Regions from separate parts of the Streptomyces sp. NBC_01498 genome, predicted to be linked through region 1. Evidence: riboswitches for the same ligand, from Rfam matches in the RefSeq annotation. Region 1 holds a riboswitch; each other region holds the start of a gene.
The links. A riboswitch is a leader RNA that binds a small molecule or an ion and turns the genes downstream of it on or off. The one in region 1 is predicted to bind cyclic di-AMP.

Region 1 (5,492 bases):
TCGCGCACGTGTTGCGGTCCCACGGACAGACACCGTGGCGCCCTGGCCGACGACGGCCGGGCCGGGCGCGAGCCGGTGAGATCCAGTGTTCGTGCGGTGCCGACGAGGGGGCGGTGACAGACGTCATCACTTCACGTGTCGGAATTCCGGACCGGCGCCCCGTCCACGGCGTACCCTCACGGCCCCGTTCCCGCTGATCGCGCTGCCGGGTCCGGATCGGCTCCGGACGCGCGGCATCCGAGGGGCGCCGGTCGACCGCCCGGGTTTACTGTCGTGGCCATGCACGACCCCGTACCCACCCCACCGCCCCCCGCTCCCGAACTCTTCACCTGGGAGTTCGCCACCGACCCCTACCCCGCCTACGCCTGGCTCCGCGAGCACGAGCCCGTGCGGCGGACGCGGTTGCCCAGTGGGGTCGAGGCGTGGCTCGTCACGCGGTACGCGGATGCCCGGCGGGCGCTCGCCGATCCGCGGTTGTCGAAGAATCCCGCGCACCACGCCGCGCAGGCGCACGCCAAGGGGAAGACCGGGATTCCGGGGGAGCGGGGCGCCGAGTTGATGACGCATCTGCTAAACATCGATCCGCCCGACCACACCCGGCTCCGCCGGCTGGTGTCGCAGGCGTTCACGCCCCGGCGGGTGGCCGAATTCGCGCCGCGTGTGCAGGAGTTGACGGACGGGCTCATCGACGCCTTCGCGGCCGGCGGAGAAGCCGACCTGATCCACGACTTCGCCTTCCCGCTCCCCATCTACGCCATCTGCGATCTGCTCGGCGTCCCGCGCGAGGACCAGGACGACTTCCGCGACTGGGCCGGGATGATGATCCGGCACGGTGGCGGGCCGAGGGGCGGGGTCGCGCGGTCCGTGAAGAAGATGCGGGCGTATCTCGCCGAGCTGATCCACCGCAAGCGGGACGACCTCGGCGACGACCTGATCTCCGGGCTGATCCGGGCGAGCGACGACGGCGAGCACCTCACCGAGAACGAGGCCGCCGCGATGGCCTTCATCCTTCTCTTCGCCGGTTTTGAGACAACTGTGAATCTGATAGGGAACGGGGTCTATGCCCTGCTCCGCAACCCCGAGCAGCGCACGCGGCTCCAGTCCTCCCTCCGCGCCGGCGAGTCGGAGCTTCTCGCGACCGGGATCGAGGAACTCCTGCGCTACGACGGCCCGGTGGAACTCGCCACCTGGCGGTACGCCACCGAACCCGTCCAACTCGGCGGGCAGAGCGTCGCGGTGGGCGATCCCGTCCTCGTCGTACTCGCCGCCGCGAACCGTGACCCGGAGCGGTTCGCCGAGCCGGACCGGCTCGATCTCGCGCGGAGTGACAACAAACACCTCGGTTACGGCCACGGCATCCACTACTGCCTCGGCGCCCCGCTCGCCCGGCTGGAGGGACAGACCGCTCTCCGAACGCTGCTGACCCGTCTGCCGGACCTGCGGCCGGCGGTCGATCCGTCCGAACTGCGCTGGCGCGGCGGGCTCATCATGCGCGGACTGCGCACGCTTCCGGTGCAGTTCACAGCGGTGAGTGACTGACCGAACGTCAGTACTGTGACTTTCACGTGATCTCCGCTGTATCGACTTGTGACAGACGTTCGAGGGGCGCTACCTTCACGACCGGCTCGGCTGTCACCTGCCGGGCCACGCTCCAGAAGTCTCACGGAAGGCAACCGCATGCGCTCCGGGAACGGTCGGCACCGTCGGCCCCGTCAGGCCCCCGCCCTCATCGTCGCGGCAGGGGTGACCGGCTCGGCGATCGCCATCCCGCTGCTCGGCGCGAGTGGCGCGAGCGCGGCGGAGGCGTCCACCTGGGACCGCGTCGCCGACTGCGAGAGCGGCGGTATGTGGAGCGCGGACCTCGGAAACGGGTACTACGGCGGGCTCCAGATAGCCCAGGAGACCTGGACCGACTTCGGCGGTACGGCGTACGCCCCCACGGCCGACCAGGCCAGTCGCAGCCAGCAGATCGCCGTCGCCGAGAGAATCCTGGCCGAGCAGGGCCCCGCCGCCTGGCCTACCTGCGCGCTGATCACCGGACTCGCCGCGGACGCCGGGACGACGCCGGACAGCGAGCCTTCCGAAGGTTCCTCCGAGGAGACCGCGCAGGCCGCGGAGGCCGAGGACACCGCGCCGGGCGAGGAGGCCGAGCTGCCCGCCGCTCCCGAGGAGGTGCCCCCGTACGGCCAGTTCGGCCGTGACTCCGCCCTCGGTACGGACGAGCCCGCCGAGGAGCCGTCCGTCCGGCCCAGCACCGAGGCCGCCACCGGTACCGGCAAGCACCGGGGCGCGCCCGCCCCCGAGGCCGACGCGAGCACCGGGCCCGGCGCGTCGGCCGGCACGGATCCGGACGCGGGCGTCGATGCCGGGGACGCGGACGAGTCTCTCGAAGCGGGTGCGTCGGGTGCGTCGGGTGCCGAGCGGGCCTCGCGGGACGAAGGTTCGGCGCGCGAAGGCGCCGCCGCCGAGGGCCAGGGTGCCGAGGGCGGCGCGTACACCGTCCGTTCCGGCGACAGCCTGTGGACCATCGCCGACGAGCAGAAGGTCGACGGCGGCTGGTCCGCGCTCTACGCCGCGAACCGTGAGGTCGTCGGCTCCGACGCCGATCTGATCCTGCCCGGCCAGAGCCTCGATCTGGCCCTGGAACAGGGGTAGTTAAGACCTTTATGTCCGCATCTGTGCAAGTGAGACAAGCATCTCTTTGCCCGCATTGATGTGATCCGCCCGCCCACGCGCCCGGCTTCCGCCCCACCTGCGTAAACGGAGTTTCTCCTGGGGCGGGATGGGCGAATCATCCCGGATGTTCCTCCTTTGAACATCCGGGATGCCTGTGATTACGGTCTGAACCGCTCGCACCGCGGGCACCGTCGACCGTCACGCCGAATCCTGCCGTCGGTCGGGGGGAACACGTCGCGTCAAGCGCCGTAGGCAGGAGCGGGGGACCCACAGGTAGGCGCCGACCGCACACGCGGCCGGCTCGGGGTGGAGCCGTGTGCGGGGAGACAGCAGGACGTCTCCCCCGATCGCACGGCCGGGCAACTCACTTGGCCCGAACCCGACAGCTCACCTCGCAGGCGTCGGTGAGGAGATCTCGCATGCTGTTTTCCAGCAAGTCCGGCAAGGCCAAGCACCGCCGTCAGTCCAAGGCCGGCCGTTACGCCACACTCGCCGGCATCACCGGCGCGGCCGTCGCCATCCCGCTGATGGCCACCACCTCCGCCTCCGCCGCGACCACCTCCGAGTGGGACACCGTCGCCCAGTGCGAGTCCGGCGGCAACTGGTCCATCAACACGGGCAACGGGTACTACGGCGGGCTCCAGTTCTCCGCCTCCACCTGGGCCGCGTACGGCGGCAACGCCTTCGCGTCCAGCGCCGACCGGGCCACGAAGTCCCAGCAGATACAGATCGCCGAGAAGGTCCTGGCCGGCCAGGGCAAGGGTGCCTGGCCGAGCTGTGGCGTGGGCCTGTCCAACGCCGCCAACGACGCCGGCTCCGACGAGGCCGCCCCGGCCGACCCGGGTCAGCAGCAGGCCGCCCCGCAGGAGCAGCCCGCCCCGCAGCGGTCCGCGCCGCGCGCCGAGCAGGAGCAGCCCGCCTCGCGCGACACGACCCGTGGTCCGATCAAGAAGGGCGACGGCGAATACAAGGTCAAGGCCGGCGACACCCTCTCCAAGATCGCCGAGACCAAGAAGGTCGAAGGCGGCTGGAAGAAGCTCTTCGAGCTGAACAAGGACATCGTCGAGAACGCCGACGAGATCTTCCCGGGTCAGCAGCTCCACCTGAGCTGATCCCTTCCCTCCCGAGCCCCGGCCGGCACGCCCCACTCCCCCCGGGGTGCGCGCCGCACCGGGGCTCGGGCCCGTCGTACGGGACGGCGGCAAGGGCCCCGAAGGCCCCGAGGTCCGGACGGCGTCCGGGTCCGAACGGCGTCCGGGTCCGGACAGCGCCGGGTCCGTACGGCGCCCCGCCGCCCGGCCCGCGCGACCGTGCCCCCGGCCCGCCCGGCCTCGACGCTGTACGACGCCGCCCAACTGCGAACCTGCCCCCCGGCCGCCGCGCAACTGCGGCACCGCCCGAGCGCCCGAGCGCGCCACCGTACGGGTCCCAGCCGCCCCGGAGGCCCCAGCCCCGAACCCCGCCCCGCCGACCGACATTTCATGGCCGAACGGTCAATCGGGACTCTTTTCGTCCCAGCGGGCGGGCATCTGCCGACCGCCGCACGGGAGCCGGTTAGGCTCATGCCGCAAGGCCACCGAGGCCCTGCACTCCACGCGTCACATCCCAGAAGGAGATGCTCGTGCCGTCCATCGACGTCGTCGTAGCCCGGGAAATCCTTGACTCCCGAGGCAACCCCACGGTCGAGGTCGAGGTCGGCCTCGACGACGGCAGCACCGGCCGTGCTGCTGTCCCCTCCGGTGCGTCCACCGGTGCGTTCGAGGCCCTCGAGCTCCGCGACGGTGACCAGAACCGCTACCAGGGCAAGGGCGTCGAGAAGGCGGTCCTCGCCGTCATCGAGCAGATCGGCCCGGAGCTGGTCGGCTACGACGCCACCGAGCAGCGCCTCATCGACCAGGCGATGTTCGACCTGGACGCCACGCCCGACAAGTCCTCGCTCGGCGCCAACGCCATCCTCGGTGTCTCGCTGGCCGTGGCGCACGCCGCCTCCGAGGCGTCGGACCTGCCGCTGTTCCGCTACCTGGGCGGCCCGAACGCGCACCTGCTGCCCGTGCCGATGATGAACATCCTCAACGGCGGGTCGCACGCCGACTCCAACGTGGACATCCAGGAGTTCATGATCGCGCCCATCGGCGCCGAGTCGTTCTCCGAGGCCCTGCGCTGGGGCGCCGAGGTCTACCACACGCTGAAGAAGGTCCTGAAGGAGAAGGGGCTCTCCACCGGCCTCGGCGACGAGGGCGGCTTCGCGCCGAACCTGGACTCCAACCGCGCCGCGCTCGACCTGATCCTCGTGGCCATCAAGGAAGCCGGTTACGCCCCCGGCAAGGACATCGCGCTCGCGCTGGACGTCGCGGCCTCCGAGTTCTACAAGGACGGCTCGTACGAGTTCGAGGGCAAGTCCCGCTCGGCCGCCGAGATGACCGACTACTACGAGGAGCTCGTCGCCGCGTACCCGCTGGTCTCCATCGAGGACCCGCTGTTCGAGGACGACTGGGCCGGCTGGAAGGCGCTCAACGACAAGCTGGGCGCCAAGGTCCAGATCGTCGGCGACGACCTGTTCGTCACCAACCCCGAGCGCCTGGCCCGTGGCATCGAGGAGGGCTCGGCCAACGCCCTGCTCGTCAAGGTCAACCAGATCGGTTCGCTGACCGAGACGCTGGACGCCGTCGAGCTGGCGCAGCGCAGCGGCTTCAAGTGCATGATGTCGCACCGCTCCGGCGAGACCGAGGACGTCACGATCGCCGACCTGGCCGTCGCCACCAACTGCGGTCAGATCAAGACCGGCGCCCCGGCCCGCTCCGAGCGCGTCGCCAAGT
Region 2 (5,492 bases), 1.8 Mb from region 1:
CGCTGGTAGCCCAACCGGAGGGCGGTCTCGGGACCGGCGCCGTGCCGTATGTACCGGGTCGTGAACGTCCCCGTACCGCCCACCGGGCCCTCGACGCACAGCCGGCCGCCGGTGAGATCGCCGCAGCCCTCCGGGGTGACACCGGAGGGCGCGAGGAGCAGCCCCGCGCCGAGGGTGAGGGCGGCGGGGGCACGCAGCTGGCGGACGGTCGCGCGGACCCGCCGGTGTCTCATGACGTTCATCGTCCTGCGGGGCGGCCGGCGGGGCATCCGGGCATGGGCCGGGTGGGCGGCTCCGGGGCTCGCGGGCGTGGCGGGCCCGGCAGACGTGGCGTCACGTCCTGCGGGGGCTGCACGTGGGCTACGCGGGGCGGCTGGCGCCCGCGAAGGGCATCTGGTCGATGGGGGCCAGCCGGACGCCCGTGCCGGGCCGGGGCGCGTGGATCATCTGCCCGCCGCCGACATAGAGCCCGACGTGCGAGATGCCCGAGTAGAAGAACACCAGGTCACCGGGGGCGAGCTGGGAGCGGGAGACCCGCCGGCCCGCGTTGATCTGGGTGTACGTGGTGCGGGGCAGGGCGACTCCGGCGGCACGCCAGGCGGCCTGCGTCAGCCCGGAGCAGTCGAACGCGTTCGGCCCGGTGGCTCCCCACACGTACGGCTTGCCGAGTGCCGCGCGCGCGTAGGCGACGGCGGCGGCGGCGCGGGGACCGGGCGCGGCCACGGCCCTCACGACGGCGCCGCTCCGCGCGCGATCGGCGCGCGGCTCGGCCGGTCCGACGCTGCGCGCGTACTCGGCGCGTTCGGCGGCGGTGAGCCGGTCGAGCAGCCTCTCGGCGTCGGCGAGCTTGTTCCGGACGGTCGACTTGTGCGTGGCCAGGTCGGCCTGACGGCTTTTCAGTTCGTCGAGTTTCGCGTCGGCCTTCTTACGTAAGAGGCCGAGTTCCCCGAGTTGCGCGCGCATCCTGGTGAGGGCCTTCGCCTGCTGGAACCCGGCCCGTTCGGCGAGCGCCGCCCCCCGCAGGTACTGGTCGGGGTCGGAACTGAGGGCGAGCTGTACGGCGGGGTCGAGGCCACCGGCGCGGTACTGAGCGGTGGCGATCGCCCCGAGGGCGTTGCGCGAGGCGTTGACCTGCTCCGTCCGCCGCGCCGCCCGGTCCCGCAGCCGGTCCAGGGCCGCGCTCGCGTCGGCGGCCCGCTCCTTCGCGCCGTTGTACTTCTCGGTGGCGATCTCCGCCTCGTGGTGGAGCTTGTCGACCTGCGCCCTCACCTGCGCCGAGGTGAGCCGGGGTTCGGCGTGCGCGGGAGCGGGCGCTTCTAGCCCGGCGGCCGTCGCGGCACCCGCGAGGGCGAGGGTGGCCGCCGTACGTCCGTAGGGGCCGCTGAACGGCCGGTGCTTCGATCGGGGTCGGCGGTGCGCTGCCACGAGGGCGTCCACATCCTTCTTGGGGCTTGGGGCTTGGGGCTTGGGCCGGGGCTTTGCGTTCCGGTCGTCCGTCGAGGACGCTAGGCGGCCCGCTCGTGGAAGCGCGTGTCCATGCCCGCTATTGCCCGGAGCCGGTGGTTCAGCGGCGGATCGTGATCACGTACGGCGGTGAATTCGCCGATTCGCGACGGGAGTTGATCGCTCCGCTGATGCGGGACACCGGACGGCCCACGGCGGTACGGGAGCGGGAACCCGGACCGCCCGGCTGTCGGTGGGCCCGCGTAGTTTTTCGCATGACCACGCGGGGTGAACGCCGAGCGGGCCCGTTCCCGGTCCCTTGGGGGGCGAGGGCGGGACGGGACGATCGGCCACCGCCGTCACGGCTCTGCGGGCTCGGCCGCCCGAGCGCAGCCCGATGCCGGACCGATGCCGGACCGCTGCTGGGCCGGGTCCGTTTCCGGCCGGGGGTGTGTCGTCGGGGGCGCAGGGCCCGGCGAGGACCGTCACGGGGGCGGCGCCTGGCGGCCCCGTGACGGTTCGTACGGGGGCGGGCCGGTATCGGGCGGTCGGGCGCCCGACGGCGTGATTGCCACCGATCCGCTGCGGGCATCACCGCGCGGGCGGCGTGGATGCCGATCGGCCGGCTCGCCTTCGTGCCCTCCGATGCCGGAGGGCCTCCTCTTAGGACCGAGGACCGAGGACCGTGTGCCGCGGGGCGTTGTCCGGACCGGGTGTCGCCGCCGTCGCTCCCGACGGCCCGGCCCGGCCCTGGGACACGGGGCCGGGCCCGGCGTTATGCGCCGGTACCCGTCGTTGTGACCAGCGGTGGCCTGCCGCTGGTCATCGGCCGGAGCGGCCCGGGACCGTCGCGCCGGTCAGACCGGGTGTCGCCGCCCTCACCCCGATGGCCGGGCTCTGATCGCTGCCGGGTGCGCCCGCCAGGACGGGACGGACCCGCCGTCGTGCGTCGGCGCCCGCCGGTACGATCGGCGGTGGCCCGCCACCGCTCACCGGCCCGAGCTGCCCGAGCTGGCTGCCGGAGCCGCCCGAGCCGCCCGAGCCGTCGGGTCGGTCAGGCCGGGCGTACCCCGCCGTAGATCGGCATGTAGTAGATCGACTCCTCACGTACGTTCGCCCCGGGCTTCGGCGCGTGGATCATCATGCCGTCGCCCTTGTAGATACCGACGTGGCTGATGTCGTCGTAGAAGAAGATGAGGTCACCGGGGAGCAGGTCCTCGGTGGCGACGCGCTGGCCCACCTCCACCTGGTCCCACGTCGTACGGGGAAGCTGCACACCCGCCTCCCTCCAGGCGGCCGCCGTCAGCCCCGAGCAGTCGTACGAGCTGGGGCCGGTGGCGCCCCACACGTACGGCTTGCCGATCTGGGCACGGGCGAAGGCGAGCACCTTCTGGGCCTTGGCCGCGTACGTACCGTCCGAGACGCCCGCACCCGCACCCGAGCCCGTTCCCGCGCCGGTGCCCGTACCGCCGCCCGTCGCGGGCGGCTGCTCCTGCCGGGCCGCCTCCTGGCGCCTGCGCTCCGCCTCCTTCTCGGCCTTCGCCTCGGCCTGGCGGCGCGCCTCCTGCTCCTTCTCGCGCTCCAGCTCCGCGAGCCGCGCCTTCTCCTCGGCCGTCAGCTCCGCCAGCAGCGACCGGGCCGCCGCGAGCTTGTTCTGGACCCGCTGCTTGCCCGCCTTCAGCGTGGCCTGCGACTCCGTCAGCGTCTCCAGGCTCTTCGTCGCGTCTGCGCGCTGCTCGGCCGCCGACCGCTGCTCCTTCTGGAAGTCCTCGACGGCCTGCTGCTGGCGGTCGGTCATCCGGTCCATCAGATGCGTCTGCTCGAAGTACGACTCCGGGCTGTCGGCGAACATCAGGGCGGCGGTGGGACCCACCGCTCCCGCGCGGTACTGCGCCGCCGCATACGTACCGAGGTCGCGCCGGGCCTCGTTCACCTTGTCGGCGCTCCGGGCCACCTGGTCCAGGGCCCGGTCCACCGACTCGCGCTGGGTGTCGGTCTCTTCCTTCGCCTTGTTGTACTGCTGGGTCGCCGTACCGGCCTGCCGGTACAGGTCGTCGACCTTCTTCTGTACCTCCTCCACCGAGGGATTCGGCTCGGTGGGCGCGGCGGTGGCGCTCTGCGACGAGAGCAGCGTGACCGAGGCGAGCGCCGCCGTCGTGAAACCGACGGCAGGGGTGTTCGCGCGCACTCCGGTGCGAGTGCGCGATTTGCGATGCGACGCCAAGGCCGGCATCTCCTTCCGTGGACCGCCTACCGGGTTAGCTGTCGGGTTCGGGCGGAACGGAAGGCTGCCCTACGGGCCGGGGAACACGGCCCGATTCACCCCGGTGGAACATGTGGGTCCCCGGTTCCGAACTCCCGTCGTGGAAGCCCGGATTCGGCGCGGACGGTCCGCTTGGCGCTGATCGCCGGTGGAGTACGAACCGCCTCGGCAGGCACGCTAGCCAATATGTGGTGCGGCTGTGAAGGTTGATGGCCGATATGCCCGATACGTTTTCGTGACCTTTCGCATAAACCTCCGTCCGCACCCCCGCGAGGCCATGTGGCGGACCACTGTCGGTGCGGCACTCTAGACTCAGGAAGCGATGAGCAGCCTCTTTGACGACAGCTTCCTGGCGGACCTCCAGACCTCGGCCGAGGAGGAGCCACCGCCGCCACCCGAGGACGCCGAGCCCGGGGGCACCGCTCCGGAGCAGGTGCCCGACGATCTCTTCGGAGGGAAGTTCGACGTGCCCCCGCCCCGGGACGCATACCACCGTGACGGCGCCCCCCGCACGGTCGTGGACCCGGCGGCGCTGCTCGAAGGGCTCAATGACGAGCAGCGGGCCGCCGTGGTGCACACGGGATCGCCGCTGCTCATCGTGGCGGGCGCGGGCTCCGGCAAGACTCGCGTACTGACCCACCGGATCGCGCATCTGCTGGGGACCCGTCGCGTACACCCCGGCGAAATACTGGCGATCACCTTCACCAACAAGGCCGCCGGTGAGATGAAGGAGCGCGTCGAGCAGCTCGTCGGACCGCGCGCGGCGGCCATGTGGGTGATGACGTTCCACAGCGCCTGCGTACGCATCCTGCGCCGCGAGTCGAAGCGGCTGGGCTTCACGTCCTCGTTCTCGATCTACGACGCGGCGGATTCCAAGCGGCTCATGGCCCTGGTCTGCCGCGATCTGGACCTCGACCCCAAGCGGCACCCCCCGAAGTCGTTCAGCGCCAAGGTCTCGAACCTCAAGAACGAGCTGATCGACGAGGAGACCTTCGCCGGCCGGGCCACGGACCCGTTCGAGAAGACGCTGGCCGAGGCGTACCGGATGTACCAGGGACGGCTGCGCGAGGCCAACGCCCTGGACTTCGACGACATCATCATGACGACGGTCCATCTGCTCCAGGCGTTCCCGGACGTCGCCGAGCACTACCGCCGCCGCTTCCGCCATGTCCTGGTGGACGAGTACCAGGACACCAACCACGCGCAGTACACCCTGGTCCGCGAGCTGGTCGGCCCCTCCGGCGAGGGGCAGGACCCGGCCGAGCTGTGCGTCGTCGGCGACGCCGACCAGTCCATCTACGCGTTCCGGGGCGCCACGATCCGCAACATCCTCCAGTTCGAGGAGGACTACCCGAACGCCACCACGATCCTGCTGGAGCAGAACTACCGCTCCACACAGACGATCCTCGGCGCGGCCAACGCGGTCATCGAGCGCAACGAGAGCCGCCGCCCGAAGAATCTCTGGACGAACGCCGGAGCGGGCGCCCGCATCACCGGTTACGTGGCGGACACCGAGCACGACGAGGCCCAGTTCGTCGCCGACGAGATCGACCGGCTCACGGACGCGTCCAAGGCCAAGGCGGGCGATGTCGCGGTCTTCTACCGGACGAACGCGCAGTCGCGTGTCTTCGAGGAGATCTTCATCCGCGTCGGCCTGCCCTACAAGGTCGTCGGCGGGGTGCGGTTCTACGAGCGCAAGGAGGTCCGCGATGTGCTGGCCTATCTGCGGGTGCTCGCCAACCCGGAGGACAGTGTCCCGCTGCGCCGCATCCTGAATGTGCCCAAG
Region 3 (5,492 bases), 3.0 Mb from region 1:
CTGGCCGGACAGGACGCACCCCTTTCATAATCTTGCAGTTATATAACCCTGGGGGTATATTCGAGGCATGCCCCTCCCCTTTGACGTGCTCGCGGAGCCGAGCAGGCGCAAGATCCTGGATCTGCTCCTGGAACGTCCGCATCTGGTCGGCGAGCTGACCGACCGGCTCGGACTCAGCCAGCCCGGCACCTCCCGGCATCTGCGGGTGCTGAGGGACGCCGGGCTGGTGCGGGTCCGGCAGGACGCGCAGCGCCGCTGGTACGAGCTGGCGCCGGAACCACTGGCGGAACTCGACGCCTGGCTCGCGCACTACCGGCATCTGTGGACCGGCCGTCTCGACGCGCTCGAACGGCATCTCGACACGACGGAGAGCGACTCCCCATGACCACGGACCCCGGGAGCCCGAGCGGCCCCGACGACGAAGGATTCCCCGCCGCCCTGTCCGACGCGGACGACGGGCGGACCGCGCTGCGCATGGAGCGCCGGCTGGCGCATCCGCCGCAGCGGGTGTGGGACGCGATCACCCGGCCCGCGCAGCTGGCGCGGTGGTTCCCGTCGGAGGTGAGTGTGGAACTGCGGCCGGGCGGCGAGATCGGCTTCCACTTCCCCGGCGACCCCGGCCCCGGTCCGGCGATGACGGGGCGGGTCACCGACGCCGACGAACCGCGTCTCTTCGCCTTCACCTGGGGCGAGGACCATCTGCGCTGGGAGATCGCGCCGGACGGGGCGAACGGCTCGGTGCTCACGCTCGTCCACACCTTCGGCGACCGGTTCGGCGCGGCGAGCTTCGCGTCCGGCTGGCAGGTGTGTGTCACCGCGCTGGCCCAGGTGCTGGCCGGCGGGCCCGTCGATGCCGCGCGGGACACGAGCGGCGCGCTGCACGAGGCGTATCTGGCGCGGTTCGGCGAGTTGACGCGGGGAGGGGTGGAGGAGACGGCGGAGGGCGGTACGCGCCTCCGGCTGGAGCGTCAGCTCGTACGGCCCGCCGGGGCGGTGTGGGACCGGCTGACCGGTGGCGCCGAGCCGTCGGCGGGCGGGCCGGTGCCCCCGGGCTTCACCGTGGGCACGGTCCCGGCGGGGCCGGTCACGGAGGTCAGGACGTCGGAACTCCTCGCGTACGCCTGGTGTGCCGGGGGCGAGGTCCGCTGGGAGCTGGGCGCCGGGACCGGGCACGGGCCCCGGCTGGTCCTCACCCAGACCGGGCCGCGCGACGGTTTCGACGCGGCGGAAGCGCTGGCGGCGTGGCGGGCGCGGGTGGCGGAACTGGCGGCGGAACTGGCCGGGGCGCCGTAACGACCAAGGCACCTGGCAGCGGAGCCGTCACGGCTGTTCATCACTCCATCGAGTGATGGTCACCGGGAAAAATCTCCCTCGGTCACTAATGTGATGCGGATCTACGCACCGAGAGACGGGGGATGTCCGTGTCCGATCCGATGAGCGTCCCGGCCATGACGGGGGCCGGGACCGTCGTGGCCGCGATGGCCACCCCCGCCTGGGAGGGGACGCGGGAGCGGGTCGTGGACGTGTTCCGGCGGCGGGACGTACAGCGCGCGGCCGTCATGGACGCGCAGTTGCGCGCCGACGCCGAGCTGGTCCAGGGGGCGGGTGACGACATGGAGGGCGTGCGCGACGATCTCGTACGCCCCTGGTCGCGTCGGCTCGCCGCGCTGCTGCGGGACCACCCCGAGGCCGCCGGGGATCTGCGTGCCCTGGTGGACGAGGCCGCCGCCGCGCGCCGTACGGAGCGGAGTGGGGCGCGGCAGGTCACCGCGTAGGCGGGTGGAGTGCGGGCGTGGACGGCCCGTGTGCGCGACCGGCCGGTGATCCGACGACGCGTCAACCGGGCGGCGGGGTACGGCGAACGGCACTGCCGGGCACGGGGGGCCCGGCAGTGCCGTCGGTCGAGCGGCGCCGGTCAGGGGGCACCGCTCACGAGGACGCCGCTCACGAGGGCGCCGGTGGGAGCCGGTGTGGGGGCGCCGGTCAGTACGGGCCGTTGACGTTGTCGATCGAGCCGTAGCGGTCGGCCGCGTAGTTGCACGCGGCGGTGATGTTGGCGACCGGGTCGTACGGGTCGGTCGACGTGCCGGACACGTGGTACGCCTGGAACGTCGGGTCGATGACCTGGAGCAGGCCCTTCGACGGGGTGCCGGCGGCGGCGTTGGAGTCCCAGTTGTTGATGGCCCGGGGGTTGCCGGAGGACTCGCGGATGATGTTGCGGTGGATGCCGTCGTACGAGCCGGGTATGCCGTGCTGCGCCATGACGTCCAGCGCTTCCCGGATCCAGCCGTCGAGGTCGTTGGTGTAGCTCTTGGCGACCGTCTCGATGGCGTCGGTGGTGGCCGCCGGGGTGTTCCCGGTCGCGGAGGACGTGCCGCTCGGGGCCTTGGGGGCCTTGGGGGCGGATACGGGCTTGCCCGAGAGCTTCAGCTTGAGGCCGGGGTGGATCAGCGACGGGTTGTCGCCGATGGCGGGCCGGTTGGTCTTGTACAGGGCCTTCCAGCCGCCGCTCACCGAACGGTCGCGCGCGATCTTGGACAGCGACTCGCCCTTGACCACGACGTGGATCACCCGGTGCGAGGCGGCGTGGACCGCCGCCGGGGCCGCCGTGATGTGCTGCGGCGCGGGCGTGGCGCCCGCCGTCGTGGCGGTGATCAGGGGCAGTGCGAGAGCGGCGCCGCCCGTGCCGAGGGCGACGAGCCGGCGGGCGAGCGGACTGGTGCGGGAATTGCGGCGGTGCTTACCCTCTGCGGGCATGACGAAGTCCTCTCCGTCGCCTGCGAGGTGAGCTGTCGGGTTCGGGCGGGAGTTGCCCGGCCGCGCGAGTGGCGCGGCTTCACCCCGAGCCGGTCCGGAGTTTTCCGGATCGGCGACTTACCTGGGTCCCCCGCTCCTGCCGTACGTGAAGTGGGTGGATGCGGTTTCCGGACGGCGGCAGGATTCGGCGTTCCGCCCGGAATGACGAGAACGTAAGCGAGAACATCCGGGCGAAACAAGTCCTGAATTCACGGCGTCATGCCATTCATGCGTCCGCCGGGCGGAAATTGGAATTCCCGCCCGGCGGTTCATCGCCCAACTTTCCTTTCCCACGCGGACGGTGGGCGGCCGGGCCGTTCGCACACTCGGCCGCGCTTGTGACGGACATCACGGCATTTCAGCGCAACCATGCGACCCCTCCCACCCAGAAAGGGACAAGTCATCCGCTGAATACCCATAACGCCCTATCCGCAAAGCGGACAAATTACCGCTTTCCACCGGCCGTGGATGAGGAGGAGTTCCGCCCGGCGGCGGGCCCGCCGGTGATCACGAAGCTGGATCCCGGCTCGATCAGGACGTCTCCCTCGGCCGAGTCGGTGATCGTCACGCCGGTCAGCGTCGCGCTGCCGCGGGCGCCGCCCATCGCCAGGATTCCGGCGCCGTTGTTGGACTTGGCGATGGTCACGCCGCTGATCTCGACGTCCGGCACAGCACCACCGCCGTTCTTGAACTGGATGCCGTCGTAGGTGGAGTCGAGGATCTCGGTGTCCCTGATCTTCACCCCGGTGATGTCCCGGCTCGCCGGGAAGAGGGTGATGGCGCCGAACTCCTGGTCCTCGTTCCAGAAGGCACCGCCCGTGCGGTGCAGGGCGTTCCCGGTGAGCAGGGTCTCGCCGGAGAACGGCAGCGGATCGTGGTCGGTCGCCAGCATGATGCCCGGGTAATTGGCCGTGTCGGCGATCAGGTTGTTCCGCACGGTGTTTCCGTAACCGCCGTAGATCGCGACTCCGTTGGCCCGCCAGGGCAGCTGAACGGTGTTGTCGGAGAACACGTTGTCGTGGGCGACGTCCACGGCCGGGTCCTTCACGTACTGATTGGCCCAGACGGCGAGCGAATCGTCACCGGTGGTGCGGAAGGACGAGTTGTCCACCGTCGAATTCCGCGTTCCGTTGGTGAAGTTGATCCCGTCCGCATAGGTGTTGCGGATACGCATTCCGCTGAATTCAAGACCGTCGGCCGGGCCCCAGAGCGCGGGGATGTTGGCGTAGTCGCGGCCGACCCAGACACCCACGTTGGCGTGTTCGATCCACACGTTGGATATCTTGGTGTTCTTGCCGAAGCGCCCGTTGAGGCCGACTCCGCCCTCGGCTCCCCCGCCGCCCCGGATACGGCCGGAGCCGAAGATGGCGAGGTCGGATATCTGGGTGTTGTCGTCGATGTCGAAGCCGAAGTTGCCCTCGTGCGGGTGGTTGATGCCGCCCGCGTTCTGCGGCTCGGTCAGCGTGTAGAGCTGGGAGTGCCACATGCCCGCGCCCCGGACGGAGACGTTCTTGATGCCGATCTGGTTGAACTGCCCCTGGTTGTCGGGGTCGTCGGTCAGGATCTTCTGTTCCTGACGCCACTGGCCCGGCGGGATCCAGACACAGGGGATGTCGCCGTTCTGGTCGGCGGTGACCGCGTCCTGGAGTGCCTCGGTGTCGTCGCCGCCGTCGTCGGGGACCGCTCCGTACTCGGTGATCGAGACGCACTCGGCCGGCTTGGCGGCCGGGGGCGCGACCTCTTCCAGGTCGATCAGGTCCACGATGTAGAAGGGCGCCGTGTCGTCGGCGTCTCGCTGGAGCTTGAACGTGGTGCCCGCCGGATACGTCGTGGACAGCAGCGAGTTGGCCTCGTCGAACAGTCTGCGGGCGTCCGCCTGGGGCGTGTTGGTCAGCGACTCGGGGTCGTCCGTGTCGCCGTACAGCCAGCTGTGCCTGGACGACAGGTCCAGTTTCTGCACGAAGACGCCGTCGGCGTAGAGGCTGATCGTGGCGTCGATGCCGCCGCCGCCCGGGGCGTCGGGGATCGAGTTGCGCACCACGATCGAGTTCGCGGCGTTGGTGGAGGTGAACTCCACGAACTGGCCCTCGCCGTCGAGCCGTACCGACGCGCGGCCGGACGACTCGCTGGCGAAGTTGGTGTGCCCGAAGGTGCGTTCCGGGTCCGCCTCCAGCAACGTGCCGTCGTAGTCGCCGGCTTCGGCCTCGTACTCGGTGTACGGGAGGGCGGCTCCGCGCGCGGCGGACGGGCGTGCCGAGGTGGCGGCGGACGGCGCGGACGCCTCGGGCGCGTCGGCGGGGGTGGCGGCGGACGCCGCGGGCAGGAGCCCGACGACCAGCAGTCCGGTCATGGACATGCCAGCGATGAGGCGTCGTCGGAGGTACTTCGACTTCATGGGGTCCTCTGTTTCGGTGGGGTCGACAGAGTGAGGGACGCCGGTCCGTGGTGGGGGTGGACGGGCGACTGCGCGGATCGATCGGGGCGGACAAACAGGATGGAACGCCCGCTGCGATCCGTCCTGATCTTGCAAGGCAACCGCAATTAATTGAGCTTCGCCGTTCGAGTCCTGCGATCAGGCAGTGAGAGTTTTCAAGCATGTCACCGGTTTGTCAACAGCCCGCGCCAGAGAGCGACCGGGCGGACCGGCGCCCGCACCCCGCGTCCCGCGCCGCCACGAGTGATGATGGAACTATGGC

Region 2: linked by a shared signal. The riboswitch ahead of OG875_RS11020 (C40 family peptidase) and the one ahead of OG875_RS19065 (transglycosylase family protein) in region 1 are both predicted to bind cyclic di-AMP.
Region 3: linked by a shared signal. The riboswitch ahead of OG875_RS05900 (LysM peptidoglycan-binding domain-containing protein) and the one ahead of OG875_RS19065 (transglycosylase family protein) in region 1 are both predicted to bind cyclic di-AMP.

The regions. Positions count from the first base shown of each region.
Region 1 is NZ_CP109598.1:4,439,396-4,444,887, forward strand. Features, by position in the region: gene OG875_RS19055 (cytochrome P450 family protein) at 280-1,539, shown strand; gene OG875_RS19060 (transglycosylase family protein) at 1,678-2,655, shown strand; cyclic di-AMP (ydaO/yuaA leader) riboswitch at 2,911-3,092, shown strand; gene OG875_RS19065 (transglycosylase family protein) at 3,096-3,788, shown strand; gene eno (phosphopyruvate hydratase) at 4,298-5,492, shown strand, end outside.
Region 2 is NZ_CP109598.1:2,650,111-2,655,602, reverse strand. Features, by position in the region: gene OG875_RS11030 (hypothetical protein) at 1-233, opposite strand, end outside; gene OG875_RS11025 (C40 family peptidase) at 361-1,425, opposite strand; gene OG875_RS11020 (C40 family peptidase) at 2,498-3,676, opposite strand; cyclic di-AMP (ydaO/yuaA leader) riboswitch at 3,675-3,836, opposite strand; gene OG875_RS11015 (ATP-dependent DNA helicase) at 4,029-5,492, shown strand, end outside.
Region 3 is NZ_CP109598.1:1,420,796-1,426,287, forward strand. Features, by position in the region: gene OG875_RS05880 (alpha/beta fold hydrolase) at 1-30, shown strand, start outside; gene OG875_RS05885 (ArsR/SmtB family transcription factor) at 68-385, shown strand; gene OG875_RS05890 (SRPBCC family protein) at 382-1,293, shown strand; gene OG875_RS05895 (hypothetical protein) at 1,449-1,775, shown strand; gene OG875_RS05900 (LysM peptidoglycan-binding domain-containing protein) at 1,984-2,757, opposite strand; cyclic di-AMP (ydaO/yuaA leader) riboswitch at 2,762-2,924, opposite strand; gene OG875_RS05905 (right-handed parallel beta-helix repeat-containing protein) at 3,242-5,191, opposite strand; gene OG875_RS05910 (FAD-dependent oxidoreductase) at 5,488-5,492, shown strand, end outside.